DNA from 2 places in the Streptococcus sp. HMSC065E03 genome. Region 1 is predicted to be linked to the other one. Evidence: predicted binding sites of a transcription regulator. Region 1 holds the regulator's gene; the other holds the start of a gene.
What was found. The regulator HrcA, encoded in region 1, represses chaperone genes, less so after heat shock. The targets are predictions, from matches to a motif close to TTAGCACTCNNNNNNNNNGAGTGCTAA.
Positions count from the first base shown of each region.

Region 2: a site for HrcA is predicted at 1,366-1,392, ahead of groES (co-chaperone GroES). Genes of this name have one in related genera too.

Region 1 covers NZ_KV818846.1:66,255-74,288, reverse strand. The annotation lists gene dnaJ (molecular chaperone DnaJ) at 1-975, opposite strand, end outside; gene HMPREF3002_RS02665 (DJ-1/PfpI family protein) at 1,246-1,878, opposite strand; gene dnaK (molecular chaperone DnaK) at 2,077-3,900, opposite strand; gene grpE (nucleotide exchange factor GrpE) at 4,143-4,667, opposite strand; gene hrcA (heat-inducible transcriptional repressor HrcA) at 4,692-5,726, opposite strand; gene HMPREF3002_RS02645 (M15 family metallopeptidase) at 5,895-6,668, opposite strand; gene HMPREF3002_RS02640 (histidine phosphatase family protein) at 6,658-7,359, opposite strand; gene HMPREF3002_RS02635 (histidine phosphatase family protein) at 7,483-8,034, opposite strand, start outside.
Region 2 covers NZ_KV818837.1:64,785-72,818, reverse strand. The annotation lists gene groL (chaperonin GroEL) at 1-1,040, opposite strand, end outside; gene groES (co-chaperone GroES) at 1,062-1,343, opposite strand; gene HMPREF3002_RS00455 (hypothetical protein) at 1,473-1,766, opposite strand; gene HMPREF3002_RS00450 (PTS system mannose/fructose/sorbose family transporter subunit IID) at 1,868-2,722, opposite strand; gene HMPREF3002_RS00445 (PTS mannose/fructose/sorbose/N-acetylgalactosamine transporter subunit IIC) at 2,706-3,548, opposite strand; gene HMPREF3002_RS00440 (PTS sugar transporter subunit IIB) at 3,605-4,099, opposite strand; gene HMPREF3002_RS00435 (PTS sugar transporter subunit IIA) at 4,114-4,551, opposite strand; gene HMPREF3002_RS00430 (ABC transporter substrate-binding protein) at 4,692-5,990, opposite strand; gene HMPREF3002_RS00425 (response regulator transcription factor) at 5,987-6,670, opposite strand; gene HMPREF3002_RS00420 (sensor histidine kinase) at 6,676-7,992, opposite strand; gene HMPREF3002_RS00415 (substrate-binding domain-containing protein) at 7,992-8,034, opposite strand, start outside.

The DNA of each region.
Region 1 (8,034 bases):
CATAGCACCACCACGTAAGCTTGGAGCCCCTTTTCCACGGAGGCGGAATTTCTTACCGGTTTGGGTCCCTTCAGGAATGACCAAATCGACATCTCCGTGAACAGTTGGCACATGGACCGTATCTCCAAGAGCTGCTTGAACAAAGTTCAAGTCTAACTTGTAGTAGATGGTTGAGCCATCTCGTTCAAAGCGATCGCTCGGCTCAACATTGACAACAACATACAAGTCACCATAAGGTCCACCGTTAAAGCCAGCTTCTCCTTGACCAGCTAAGCGGATTTGTTGACCTGTTTCAACTCCTGCAGGAATCTTGACGTTCACGCTATGAGCTTGTTTTTCATGACCTGTTCCACGACAAGTCGTACATGGATCTTTAATTTCTTGACCACGACCATGACAGACGTCACAGGTCACTTGACGGCGCATCATCCCAAGAGGGGTTTGCGTATCCACATTGATGACTCCAGAACCATGACAGCGTCCACAGGTCACCGGACTAGTGCCTGGCTTAGCCCCAGAACCATGACAGGTATGACAGCTAGCTTCCCGATGGTACTTGACTTCTTTTTCCGCACCAAAAATCGCTTCTTCAAACTTGAGATTAACGCGGTATTGGAGGTCATCCCCTTGGCGAGGAGCATTCGGATTGCGGCTTGCACCACCACCAAAGAAGCTAGAGAAGATGTCTTCAAAGCCACCAAAACCAGCACCATCAAAGCCACCAAAACCACCTGCTCCGCCACCGAAGCCACCATTGGCACCCGCAGCACCATATTGGTCATAAGCAGCCCGTTTTTGCTCGTCACTCAAAGTCTCGTAAGCTTCTTGAACTTCCTTGTACTTTTCCTCAGCACCAGGCTCCTTGTTGATATCTGGGTGATATTTTTTAGATAATTTCCGATAGGCTTTCTTGATCTCATCTTGAGATGCATTCTTTGAAACGCCCAAACGGTCATAAAATTCAGTATTGTTCATAATTCAAGATACAAAGGGCGTTAAACGGACACAGCCAAAATAGGAGTTTTGACGACGGACGCTTGCGTCCTAGAAAAAACTATCTTTTTGGCATCGTCCGTAGCCCGTGTTCAGTTACGAACACTCTTTGTTCCTTTCTATTGATGTTGTGAATCAAACCACGATTTAAGTCGGGTTCAATTCCTTTCTTTCATTTTGAGTAAGAATTTATGGAACCCGTGTTCAGTTACGAACACTCTTTGTTCCTTTCTATAATTTTCATGTACATCTTTAGAGGGTGTTTTCTATACTTCGCTTCACTTGATCAAACTCTTGGTCCGATAGAGTAAATATCAAATCCTCTTCAGCATACTCGTTCTGTTCCTTAAAATAGTTGTCCGTATTCTCTGCCAACCCTAAACTTAGAATCACTTTTCTTGCAAACTCTTGATGGGCAAAACCGATAGCCGTAATGATCTGTTTATCTTGCACAACCACTTTCGGTTGGAAATTCTCACGTGGAAGAAATTCAAAATAATCAAAGAAGTTTTGCCAAATTCCACCTGTAAATTTCGTATCGTTCAGCAAACCTGCTTTCGCTAATAAAAGAGGCGCTGAAGAAATGGCTGCAATGAGGATATCTTGCTCACCAAGGTCCCTCAAAAACGAAATCAATTTCTCATCCTGTAGAGCAGGCCCTATATTGACCATTCCTGGCAAAATCACACAAGAATACTCTTCTATACAGATTTGATCTAGTGTTTTGGTCGGTTGACAGAGCAAGCCATCCTCAGAGACCACCATCGAATGATCTGAAGCGACATAATCAATCGTGACGTCAAAAGACAGAGCTAAAGTACTCGTTAAAGCAGTTATCTCATAAAGAGAAAAATTAGGATAAATCAAACAAAGTACTTTTTTCATACGCAACATCCTCTATTTTACCGAAAAACAGAGGCTGGGTTGCAACCTCTGGATTTCTTTTTATCATTTACTAGTTAGGCGTTTAGGAAAGGCGCCATAGCGATTGCCGTAGAATGACAATCACTTTAGTGATTAGTCATTCTTAACGCCTCACTCCCCGATTTTCAAGCTCGGGATAAAATAGTCCACTGGACTATTTTATTTTTCCGTAAACTCTCCGTCTACGACGTCATCGCCTGCGTTTCCTGCTGCTTGGGCGCCTTCTGCTCCTGCTTGGGCTTGTTGCGCTGCTGCGGCTTGTTCGTAGAGTTTAACAGCCAAGGCTTGCGCTTTTTCATTCAAGGCTTCAAGTTTCGCTTTCATTTCTTCAAGGTTACCTGATTCTTGAGCTTTCTTAAGATCATCCAATCCTGCTTGAGCTGCGTCACGTTCTGCATCAAAGCCTTTGCCTTCAGTTTCTTTGATGGTTTTTTCAGTCGCAAAGATAGCTTGGTCTACTTCGTTACGAAGGTCAACTTCTTCTTTACGTTTCTTATCTGCTTCAGCATTTGCTTCTGCGTCTTTCATCATGCGATCGATTTCTTCATCTGTCAAACCTGAGTTTGATTGGATAACAATGGTTTGTTCTTTTTGAGTTCCAAGGTCTTTCGCTTTAACAGATACGATACCGTTCTTGTCGATGTCGAATGTTACTTCGATTTGTGGGATACCACGAGGTGCAGCTGGGATATCAGTCAATTGGAAGCGTCCAAGAGTCTTGTTATCTGCTGCCATTGGGCGTTCACCTTGAAGAACGTGGATATCAACGGCTGGTTGGTTGTCTGCTGCAGTTGAGAAGACTTGTGATTTAGATGTTGGAATAGTTGTGTTACGGTCGATGAGTTTTGTGAAGACTCCACCCATTGTTTCGATACCAAGTGACAATGGCGTTACGTCAAGAAGGACAACGTCTTTCACGTCACCAGTGATCACACCACCTTGGATCGCAGCACCCATGGCAACTACTTCATCAGGGTTCACTGATTTGTTTGGTTCTTTACCAGTTTCAGCTTTAACAGCTTCTACAACGGCAGGAATACGAGTTGAACCACCGACAAGGATGACTTCGTCGATATCTGACAAGCTCAAACCTGCATCTGAAAGGGCTTGACGAACTGGAGTTTTCGTACGTTCTACAAGGTCACGAGTCAAATCGTCAAATTTTGCACGAGTCAAGGTCATCTCCAAGTGAAGAGGTCCAGCAGCGCCTGCAGTGATGAATGGCAAGCTGATTTGTGTTGAAGTCACACCAGAAAGGTCTTTCTTCGCTTTTTCAGCTGCATCTTTCAAACGTTGAAGCGCCATCTTGTCTGTTGACAAATCGATACCATTTTCTTTCTTGAATTCTGCTACCAAGTAATCGATGATTTTTTGGTCAAAGTCGTCACCACCGAGTTTGTTATCCCCTGCAGTTGCCAATACATCAAAGACACCATCACCCAATTCAAGGATAGATACGTCGAATGTACCACCACCAAGGTCGAATACCAAGATTTTTTCTTCTTTATCAGTCTTATCCAAACCGTAAGCAAGAGCTGCTGCTGTTGGTTCGTTGACGATACGTTCTACTTCAAGGCCAGCGATTTTACCAGCGTCTTTAGTTGCTTGACGTTGCGCATCGTTGAAGTAAGCAGGAACTGTGATAACTGCTTTCGTTACTTTTTCACCAAGGTAATCTTCAGCGTAACCTTTCAAGTATTGAAGGATCATAGCTGAGATTTCTTGTGGAGTGTATTCTTTTCCGTTAGCAGAAACTTTTTCAGAAGTACCCATCTTAGATTTGATAGAGATGATGGTATCTGGATTTGTAACTGCTTGACGTTTTGCAGCATCACCAACGATGATTTCACCGTTCTTGAATGACACAACAGATGGAGTTGTGCGGTTACCTTCTGGGTTTGCGATAATTTTTGATTCAGTTCCTTCAAGAACTGCTACTGCTGAGTTTGTTGTACCTAAGTCAATACCGATAATTTTAGACATATGTTTTTCTCCTTGTTATTTTTTCTCTTTTTTTCTTTCTGATACTCTTCTTAAGTGGCGACGCCGTCAGAGCTTGACTTCGTCAATCTCTTTGACTAAACTTTGAGCCTAAGGTCTCAAAGTTTGCGAAGATACCGCCACGGCGAAGAGTATCGCCTTTGGTTCGCTTCGCTCACTATTGGCAAAGCCAAACCAATGTTAATCTTTCTTTCATAGTTTAGTGTCGTTTCGGACAAGGCAGACTAGTTATAAACCACTACCATGGCTGGGCGAAGGATGCGGTCATGGAGTTTGTAGCCTTTTTGGAAGACTTGTGCGATGGTGTCTGCTGGATGTTCATCATCTGCAGGCAAGGTTTGGATGGCCATGTGGTAGTTATGGTCAAAGGCTCCGTCCGCTGGAATTTCTTCGATTCCTTCTTCTTTCAGAGCATGTACCAAACTTTCTTGGACCATTTCCAAGCCCTTCTTCACATCATCTGTCAATCCTTCGACGGCAAGGGCACGTTCGAGGTTGTCCAGTGATGGTAAGATCGCTTTTGCCAAATCTTGGCTACGGTATTTTTGTAATTGTTGACGTTCTTCATTGGCACGGCGCTGAATATTTTGCATTTCTGCATGAGCACGAAGGTATTTGTTTTCAAATTCCTCGGCACGCGCTTGTGCTTCTTCTAACTCAGAAGGTTGGTTGCTTTCCTCTACAACTTCTTCAGTTGTTTGGGCAACTTCCTCTTCTTTCACGTCTTCTTTTTTGATATCTTCTGTCAAGGCATACACCCCTTTCATTTGGTCTTAATTTACTTCATAATGGTTGCTGTTGAGGTAACGGTAGTAGTCCGTCAACTTCATAACCAGTACCCGGCCGATGACATTGACCAGGCTAATCACACGCCTGTAATCCATCTCTACGGGACCGATCACATGCATGAGGGCCATCCCACGATAAGGAACCAAGAACTTGTGGCTAATGACCGTCACATTATTCAAGGCCTTCTCTTGGGATTCTGCAACCAGGATCTGGGTCATTTGGTCTTCTGGCATTCCCCCTCGTAACTCCAAGGCTACGTGTTGGGGATTATCTAAGAACTGATAGGTCTGAAGATCGGCGTAGGCTAATGATGAAACCTTTCCTTCTACAAAGACCAGTTCTTGAAACAGTTGCGAGAAGACGTAATCAAAGAGATCCAGCACATTGTCTGTCGTCTTGAAATAGCGCTGTACAATCTGTGGAATCTCTGTCCGCAAGCGGTAGTGGATATCCAAGACTGTATTTCCAATGAAACGCTCTTGAACCAGCTGATGGAAGATTTCCAAGTCACTGGTTAAGAAATTCTTTGGAATGGCAAATTGGACGGTGACAGGCTTTGATTCATCCAAGGTTAGAACCGCTAAGGCATCGTGATTGGATAATGGAACAATTTCAAAACCAGTCAAGCGCTGACGTGTCGGTTCAACATCCTGAATCACTGCGGTGTAACCAGTCATCTGGGCTAGTAACTTAGCTGTAGCATCCAAGATATCGTCTAACTTAAAGGCTTCGAAATCAAAGGCTTTCACCACCTGGTAGACATCTTGCTCATCAATCAACTCTAGATCAAGCGAGTTCTGAACAAAATATTGAAAACCAGCTCGACTAGGCATGCGGCCACTCGAAGTGTGGGCCTTTTCTAGTAAGCCTTGTTTTTCGAGGGCAGCCATGTCGTTTCGAATGGTCGCGCTACTGGATTGAATCACATCTTGTAGCGCTTTTGAACCGACTGGTTCGTGGGTCTTGGTAAAGATATCGACGACAAGATTGAGAATCTCATTTTGACGTTCTGTAACCATGACCTCACCTCTCTTTCATTTTTTAGCACTCTAAACACTCAAGTGCTAAACCTTGATTCTATTATACACCCATCCAAAAGAAAGTCAAGAGAAAAATCCAAAAAATTAGCACTCTTTTTTCAAGAGTGCTAAAAATCATTCTTAAGACCTAGAGAAGTGAATCTCCTCTTATTTGCCAGCCTTTTTCAATAGCTGAATATATTCTTCCAATACTAGCTGATGCTTGGCCATATACTGAGCATTTTCTACGCCAACATAACGGAAATGCCAATTCTCAAAATTCACACCCGTGATGTTGCTCTTCCCATCTGGGTAGCGAAGAACAAAGCCATATTGCGGTGCGATGGCAGCCAGCTGCATGCCCAGCTCATCACTTTGACCAGCTTCAACACTCATATCAATCGCAAGCCCTGTCTGGTGTTCACTCGCACCAGGGACCTGTACCTGGGTCTGCACCTGCTTTTCAGCTTCTTCGTGCGAAAGGCCGCTAGCCTCTAGTTGCGCAACACGTTCATTATAGAGCTCTGTTTGCTCGGCCACACTTCGATAGCCTGATATCAAGGTTTCTTCTGGGGCAATTTTTCGAGCCGCTTCTAAAAATTGACGAGTTGGTTCTACAATCCGACTATCCACTTTGATAGCATCCACATCTGTCAATTGCGGGTTCAGCTCAGGCTTCACATTGTCACGATTAACCAAGATCAACTGCCAGTCTTTGGTCGAAACGGCTGGTAAATCTGATTTTTCTTCCTTTTTCTTAGAAGAAGAGGGAGTCGTTACAGCTGTTTTTTTAGCCTTCCAAAACTGAAGCCCTGAAAACAAGCTCGGTTTTGCTAAATAAGCACCAATTCCTGATCCAAGGACCACAAGAAGAAAGAAACTCAATAGGTAGGGCCACCATTTCTTACGTTTTTTTCTTGCGCGTCTATACTTATTCGTCATGGCTACCCTCTAGAAGTTTTGCTCCAACCTTACGATAAGACATATCCCCAATCTTTTCAATACTGAAAGCACCATCCTCATAGGCCAAAACCGTCACGCTTCCGTTGTCCAAGACCAATTCTTCGACCGCTTTTGGATCGATGAGATAAATCAAGGTCGTAATCGTCATGCCATGGCTAACCACAATAGCATTGCCACCGCCAGCTGCTTCTACTTCTTTTGCGATAGCTTCAAATCCTTCTAGGATCCGGCCACTCAAGGTACCCCAGGATTCAGCCCATCCAGTGGTATCCACTTCGACGATCCCTTCTGCTAGCTCCATCAGGCTCAACTGATGGAAATCATCGACCTTAAAGACACGGGGTAAAACTCCCATGAAGAGATCGCCATCATAAGCACCGTCAAAACTACCAAAACACCACTCGCGGATCCGTTTGTCATAACGATAAGGGATTTTTCCTGTCAGACCGAGTTCTTGAAGAATAATTCCCATGGTTTGAATGGTGCGTCCAGAATCACTCGAAACAGCCTCTTCAAAAGAAAGCCCAGCTTCCTTGAGACCAAGTCCTAATTCTCGAATCCCACGCTCCCCTGCTTCTGTCAGCGGAGTGTCTGACCAGCCCTGTGCTCGCCCAATGGTATTAAACATGGTTTTTCCATGACGAGCAATATATAATCTGGTTTTTGTCATTGTATTACCTCCGTATGTATCTCTTTCATTATATCATTTTTTGCAAAAAGAAAGTAGGAAAGCTCTTACAAGTTTTGAGAAAAAGAAAAGGCCATGACCAAAGGGTCAGCCTTTCAGGACGGACTAGGATTCTTGCAAGCTTTCACCGACCTCACGGTAACTGCTATCTCCAACCCCCTTAACCGTCAATTTTCCATCTTCATATTCTACAAGGGTAACACTACCGTTTGAAAGAGGCAGATTGAGATTTGGTTTTCCTTCGATCAAGCAGACTAAGGTCTGAATGGTCCAACTATGGCTGACCACCAAGGCATTGCCTCCACCATTTTCTTCTACTTCTTTAGCAATAGCTTCAAAACCTTCTAGGATTCGGTTTTTCAAGACTTCCCATGGTTCAGCCCAATTTGCTGTGTCCACTTGGCAAATTCCATTGGCCAAGTCTTCCAAGGTCAAAGTCTTATAGTCTTCTACATCTAGCACGCGCGGCACGACACCGTGAAAGAGCTCCCCACCGTAGGCCCCATCAAAGCTACCAAAACACCACTCGCGGATCCGTTTGTCAAAGCAGTAAGGAATCTGGTCTTTCAAGCCCAATTCATCGAGAATGATCCCCATGGTCTGAATGGCACGACCTGAATCACTGGAGTATGCTCGAGCAAACTCTAAAGCAGACTC
Region 2 (8,034 bases), on a different contig from region 1:
ATAACCGCCACACGGTTAGCGATCGCTTCTGGGTTACCAGAACCTTCGACAATGACAGTACTGTCTTTATCGACTGACACTTTAGCTGCTTGACCAAGTGCTTCAATGGTTGCATCTTTCAATTCCAAACCAAGGTCATCTGTAATGACTGTACCACCTGTCAAGATGGCAATGTCTTCTAGCATGGCTTTGCGGCGATCTCCAAATCCTGGTGCCTTGACAGCTACGACATTAAAGGTACCGCGGATCTTGTTCAAGACAAGTGTTGGAAGAGCTTCGCCATCGACATCATCAGCGATGATCAAGAGTGGACGGTTGCTTTGAAGAATGCTTTCCAACAATGGCAAGATTTCTTGGATATTTGAAATCTTCTTGTCAGTGATCAAAATGTATGGATTTTCAAGGTCTGCCACCATTTTTTCATTATCAGTGACCATGTATTGTGAGAGGTAACCACGGTCAAATTGCATGCCTTCAACGACTTCCAGTTCTGTCTCCATTCCACGAGACTCTTCAATGGTGATGACCCCATCTTTGCCAACTTTTTCCATGGCTTCAGAGATGTACTCACCGACTTTTTCAGAACGAGAAGACACAGCAGCTACTTGAGCAATGGCTTCCTTGCTCGATACTGGGATCGCATTGTTTTTCAAAGCTTCTACTGCTGTTGCAACAGCGGTCTCAATCCCACGGCGGATGCCAATTGGGTTAGCTCCTGCAGTGACGTTTTTGATTCCTTCACGGACGATGGCTTGAGTCAAAACAGTTGCGGTTGTTGTACCGTCACCTGCGATATCATTAGTCTTAGAAGCCACTTCTGACACCAATTTGGCACCCATATTTTCAAAATGATCTTCCAATTCGATTTCTTTTGCGATAGTTACCCCATCATTTGTGATCAAGGGTGAACCAAATGATTTTTCAAGAACAACATTGCGTCCTTTAGGGCCCAACGTAACTTTCACTGTATCTGCTAAGACATCGACACCACGGACCATTGCAGAACGTGCATCAGATGAAAATTTAATATCTTTTGCCATTTCTCTTACCTCTTTCTTCTCTTACTCTACAATTGCAAGAATGTTCGCTGTTCCAACGATGGTGTAGGTTTCTTCCCCATCTTTCACTTCAATTCCTGCATGGCTTTCAACCAAAACGTGATCTCCTGCTTTTACAGCTGGGGCGATGAGTTCGCCACTTAGGGTACGCACACCTTCACCAACGGCCACTACTTCAGCTGTTTTTGTATCAGCCTTGCTCGCACCGGCGAGGACAAAACCTCCAACAGTCTGTTCTTTTTCTTCTACTTTTAAGACCACACGGTCTCCTAATGGTTTTAACATATTCATTCCTCCATACGTGTTTTTAGCACTCTCTATACACAAGTGCTAACTTATGTTTCTATTGTATCACTTGGTCAGAAATAGTCAAGAAAAAAACACCTCAAAAATAAATGAGATGCTTCTAAAATTTCAATTTAAAATTGTCAATTTTTGATTGAAATCATCGATCACTTTTTGAAGATTGATCCGCCCGCGGTAGATGCCATATCCAAAAACAATCATGCCTAAAATTCCAACCAAAGCTAGTAAAATCCCGAGGATCAAGAGTGGGAGGAAACTTTTGTGAAAGAGATAGATCAATACCACACCAATACTGGCAATGATAAAGAGTAAGCTAAACCAACGTCCAAGGTTTTCAAGCATGTGGCGTTGGTACTTGATTTCTGTTTCATATCCATTGACAAGTTCTTGTTTTGTAACCATGGGATTCCTCCTAATAAAAATTGAGAATGAAGTGCAAGTAAAGGAGGTCCATTCACTTCATTCTCAAAAACTCCTACTAGCAAATTCGTTTGTTCTTTACCTTAGTATTTAAGATGTGGGTCAAAGATACCAAGGGCAACACCGATCAAAGCAACTACAACGAGAAGTAACATAACTTTGTTTGGTGAAATTTTTTTCTTAGACATCAACCACCAGCAAAGAGTGATGAAGGCTGCTGTCAAGAGACCTGGATAAACACCATCGATCTTTTCTTGGATGTTCAAGAAGACTTTTCCTTCAGAATTCTTGAATTGAAGGGCTGTTGTAACAGATACCCAAGTAGCTGCTACGGCACCGATAACCATACCACCGACAACGCTGATCGCTTTACGAAGAGCTTGTCCTTTTGGTCCTACAAGGAATTCAACGGCTTTATCCCCTAATTGGTAACCTTTGAAGAAGGCAAAGCGCATACCAAAGTAGACTAAGAGGTTCCATACGACGATGTAGAAGAGAGCACCAGCGACGTTACCACCTTTAGAAAGTCCAAGGGCAATCCCTAATAGAACTGGAATCAAGGTACCAACGACCAATGAGTCACCAATACCAGCGATTGGTCCCATCAAACCGGCACGCATACCGTTGATGGTTTCGCCATCTACTGCATCTCCGTTTGCACGCGCTTCTTCCAAACCAGCTGTGATCCCTACAACAAGAGATCCAAGTTGTGGTTCAGTGTTGAAGAAGGCCGTATAGGTTTGCATAGCATCCTTTTGTTCTTCTTTTGTATCATACATTTCTTCTACGATTGGAAGCATAGAAGTCAAGTACCCGAAGGTTTGCATATGTTCTTGAGAGAAACAAGTCAAATGACCATAATACCAATGATGGAATGCTTTTGCTAATGTTTTCTTTGAAATTTTCTTTCTATCAGCCATTTTAAATATCCTCCTCATCATCGTCTTGGTCCACCACTCCGGCTGGAGCAGCTTTCATCGATTTGATCACTTCAAGTTCATAGTAGATTACTGCAAAGATTAATGAAACAACGGCACTGGATACCAAGTTCAATCCGAGAGATTTTGCCAAGGTAAATCCAACAAAGAATGGAATGAAGTCAGTTGCTTCTGTAACAATTTGTTTCAACAAGATGGCAATACCGACACATGGGAGAAGAGCACCGACTGTAAAGAGGGCTTTCATCCAGTAACCATCCATAGGAAGGTATTGTTTCATCAAATCAACCATGTTTTCACCGTATTTGGTGATAATCATTGTTGGAAGGAAAGAGAAGAGGAAGTGAGAGATCCAAGGGTAAACCCAGTCAACTGCGTAGAGTTTTTTGAAGTTTCCTTCTTCAACGGCTTTCCAACCAATGTGTTGCCAAACCAAGTTCATAGTAGCGGTACCGTAGAAAAGAACTGTACCAATTGTCCCAACGGCTGCACCGATTGGAGCTGCAGCTGCGGCGATTCCTGCTTCATCTGTGATGTTATTAGCATGCACAAACAAGATAGCAAGAGGAACACCGATGTAAGAGATGGCACGCACATCGGCAGATACGGTACCACCAGGTGTTACCAAGGCGATATAAACGACTTGAAGGGCAACCCCGACCATAATACCGGTTGTCACATCTCCAAGAATTAAACCTGAAATCAACCCACCGATCAAGGGACGACCGAGTGTATAGTTCCCGATACTGGAACCTCCCATACCAGGCATTGAAGACAAGCTGGCGAAAATACCAAGCAAGATTGCTTGAATCCATGAAATTGTCATAACAAACGCTCCTTTTGTTTGTAAATTTATTTACCTAACAGATCAGACTGTTAGTTCTAAAAACCAAATTTTGATTTGAAATCATCCCAATAACCGATGGAAACATCTGGCAACAATTGGAATTTCACCTTGTAGCCTGCTGCTTGAATAGCTTGGAAGGCTTCTGCTTCTTCCTGAGTGATGGATTGGTTATTTCCCAATTTCACAGCTCCAGGACGATCATTTGCAGGGCCAACAATGATTTCTTTGACATCACCTGGGACAAACCCTTGGTCGACCAAAATTTCCTTCATATCGATTGGATTTTTGGTGATCAAGAAGTAACGACTATCTGATTCTGTTACTTTTGCTGATTTTTCTTTAAAGGCTTCCTTTGTCCATACAAAGGTTTTCTTGTCTGATGCGCCTTTGTAAGCTTGAATCAAAACCTTGTTTGATGCTGCTGCATCGTTTACGGCAATCAAACCATCACATGGTTTTTCTTTTGCCCAGCGTGTGACTGTCTGACCGTGAATCATGCGGTCATCAATCCGTACAAATGTTACTACCATAAGGTACCTCCCTATTAAATATCGTCATCATCTTCTTCAGCACCAGCGGCTGAAATTTCAAAAGGCTGTAGTGCAGATCGTGCTTCTGATAAGATGGTGGCTGACAAATCGTCTCCATCCAACACATCCTTCATCACAACTGCCGTCAAGGCCATGGTAAGGTTCATCCCACCAAGGATCAAGGCTCCATCGAGCTTTCCAGCTTCTTCTAGAACCGTGGCTGCAGTGGTTAATGGACTACCACCTACGATATCTGCCAAGACCAAAACAGAATCATCAGCTGTCAATCCTGAAATGCTCTCTCTGAAATCAACTGCGAAGTCATCAACTGATTTTCCTTCTTTGAGTCCAACTGCGATGACCTGATCCAACTTGTCACCAGCAAACATGGCTAGTGATGTTTTTAGACCTTCTGCCAGTCCACCATGACTGACCAAAATGAGGTATTTCATTTTGCTACGCCTCCTTTATTTGACTCTATTGTAGACTATTTGAAAGCGCTTTTACATTGTCAAATGTCACATTCCCAATATGACATTTAGCAATAAAAAAATGACATCTGTCACTTGACAAAATGCCATCTTATTTTACTCTAAACTCCTACCTGTAGACTACTTTCAATCTCCCTCTGAATTTGAGGCAAGCGGTTCTCGACATCCTGATCACGCAAGGCATTGCCAATCAAGTAATCTAGCTTTTCTAGCACCTCTTTTGAGACATTTTTCGGACTACTTTCAACAGCTTGTTCCATGATGCGGTTCAAGGTCTGATTGGTCAAGGAATCTGTTCCAAAATCATCCACCTGCAAAAGGTCTTTACTAGAGCGACTCTTGACTACCTGTGGCATGACAGAGATTCCTTGGGATTGGGCAAAGAGGGTTTGTTGAATTTCTGGATCCTCTGTTAAGAGTTGCATCAATTCCCAAGCCAACTTGGAATGAGAACTCCGAGCTGACATAGCAAAAGAAGTCGTCGTGACCAAGGTTGCCTTGGTCGTTTTTGACTTAGCAGGCATCGGGATACAGGTCCAGGTGAAGTTTGAATATTTTGAAACGTGGTAGGGATAAGGTTTATAGGTCCGATATTGGGCCAAGGTCATGGGATAGAAGGCGACTTTCCCCTGGTCAAAATCTTTAGAGCTCACCTTGTAATTTTTATTTAGATCTTCCAATTTTTGCAGAAAAGTCAAAGATTCTTTGACTTCTGGAGCTGTCAGCTTGAGCATGCCTCCTTGGAAGAGATGACCTCCATTTGCCGCCAAGGCTTCTTTCCAGGTGTATTCTGTACTCCCAAATTGGTCCAATTGCCCATCCCCATTGGTATCTTTGGTTAGTTTCTTGCAAATCGTATAGAACTCTTCAAGGGTCCAGCCTTCTTTGGGAACCGCGATACCTTCTTTATCCAAGAGATCTTTATTGACACACATCAAAATCGGATTGCTTTCATAAGGTAAGGCATAGGTTTGCCCCTGATAGACACCGGATTCAAAGGCAACGGGATAAAAGGCCGCTTGATCTTTTCGATCCATATAGCCGTTTAACTTTTCTAGCACGCCTCGCGCTGCTAATAAGGAAAGATCTTGCTCAGAGACCATAAACACATCCGGCGTCTTTCCTGAGACAATCTTTTCAGAGAGCCAGTCTGAATAATCTGACTGCGGAATCCCGTTTTCATACTCCACACGGACGTGGGGATGGGATTTTTCAAATTTTTGAATCGCACGATCCAAGGCATGGGAACGTTGACTGGTCGGCACATCCCAGCTAGAACCTGCATAAAGGCCGATATGGAGGACGGTCGGTTGCTGTTTCCACCAATAGAAACCCGCACTCGCACAGAGCGCAACAAGGAGACCGATCCCCCAACAAAGATGCTTTCGCTTCAATTTCATTCTGTATTTCCTTTAGAAAAATCACGTCTCGTCACTCCTGTTTGGACTGACCAGATCGCTAATTGCGTTCGATCTCGTAGGTTTAATTTCGCCAAAATCGTTGATAAGTAATTGCGCACGGTTCCTTCTGACAAGAAGAGTTTGGCCGCAATTTCTTTATTGGACTCCCCATAGCCGACTTCTTGGATAATGCGCCATTCCGTCGTGCTCAAATCCTTGACATTGTCCTCATCTACAGCAATAGAGAAGTTGGTTTTGGCCATTTGTGAGAAAATTTGAAAGACTTTACTAGCGATATTCGGGTTGATCATGGCTCCGCCTTGATGCACCACCTTAATCGCTTCATAGAGTTCCTCTGTCGAGGCTCCCTTTAAAAGATAACCTGAAGCACCATACTTGAGCGCACTATAGATAAATTCATCATCGTCAAAAGTTGTCAAAATAATAATTTTGATATCCGGATAGTGCTCTTTGACTTCTTTTGTCGCCAAAACCCCATCCATGCCTGGCATCCGAATATCCATTAAGATCAGGTCAGGATGTGTCTGTGGAATGCTAGACAAGACGTGATTCCCATCTTCCACTGTGGCCACCACTTCGATATCGGGGTGGGCTGACAAAATAATTTTCAGAGATTCTCGAATCAAGGCCTGGTCATCTGCCACCATTACTTTTATCACCATCTCTATCTCCCTTCTTTATATTTCGGTAAACTGACGCGCGTGAAAAATCCATCGCGGCTTTCAAATTGAAGCTGTCCTCCCAGGATGGAAATACGCTCCATCATCTGTTTGAGTCCATAGCCATAGGTCAAGGTTTCAAACCCAACCCCATTGTCCTGCAACTCGATCAGGTAATCTTCTTCATCCTCAAAAAAATGAAGGCTCATCTGACTGGCATGACCGTGGCGAACCGCATTGGTCATAGACTCTTGGATCACACGAAAGATCGTATCTTCAATCATGACGTCCATATCGACATCGACCCATTCATAATGTAAATCAACCTGCAAGTTGGAAAGTGTCTGGTACTCGCGGATCATCTTTTCCAAAGCATCTTTGAGGGTTCGTCCCTCAAGGGCACCTGGACGGAGGCGGTTGAGAGAGCCCCTCACATCCTGGATCCCTTCACGAACCACTTCTGATACGCTTTTTACCTGCTCTTTTGCCCGATTGGGATCGATATCAATCAAGACTCCGACAGCATCTAAACCTGCCGAGATCCCTGTTAGCGCGTGTCCCAAGGTATCGTGAATCTCCCGAGCAATCCGCTTGCGCTCCCGATCTTCTGCAATCTTCTCAGACAAGGCCATATAGTTGTTCAACTCTGTATTCACCTTCGAAACCATGGCCAACTCTTCTTCCACTTCGTGGTTTTCCGCAAGAACATTCATAATATAGAACAAAAGCGAAATAATGAAGAGCACCATATTCAAAGCATAGAGGGAATTCTTTAAGAAAAAGGCCAGAATCCGGATGGAGGCAGGGTAAAAATGAATATAGACATCCAGAGAAGGAATCGGAAAGAAAAGCGAAAAGACGTCTGAATTGGTCACAAGAAGCATCAAGAAACTCACTAGGATAAACGCAAACCAATACTTGCGGTCTCGCTTGGTATTCAACTCTTTGGAACCATAGAAGATATCCGCAAAAACCAAGAGAATCAGCCCGTTATAAGCTACATTTTGGACCCACATCAAGAGCAACATCAGGAGGATCTCCAGAATGTTCCACTTATCAAAAATGGACCATCGACTCGTTTGAGACCGGTAACGACTCATGGAGATCAAGGCAATTCCAGCAAATAAGAGCGCAGACAACCAAAAAGTTGTAGAGGGCGCAAAAGGAATACGCTCTAAGCGTTCTACTAATAGAGAAGCTTGCCGTTGGGCAATGATATAATTGGTTGCTTGAAGATAGATGATACTGTTGAGCATCACAGCGATAAAATTCACGACCATCAGAATGGCCAAACTGTATCTCACACCTCTAAATTTTCTCATTACTGCCACCCATTCACATCAAAGTGATCGATGTTTTCCTTT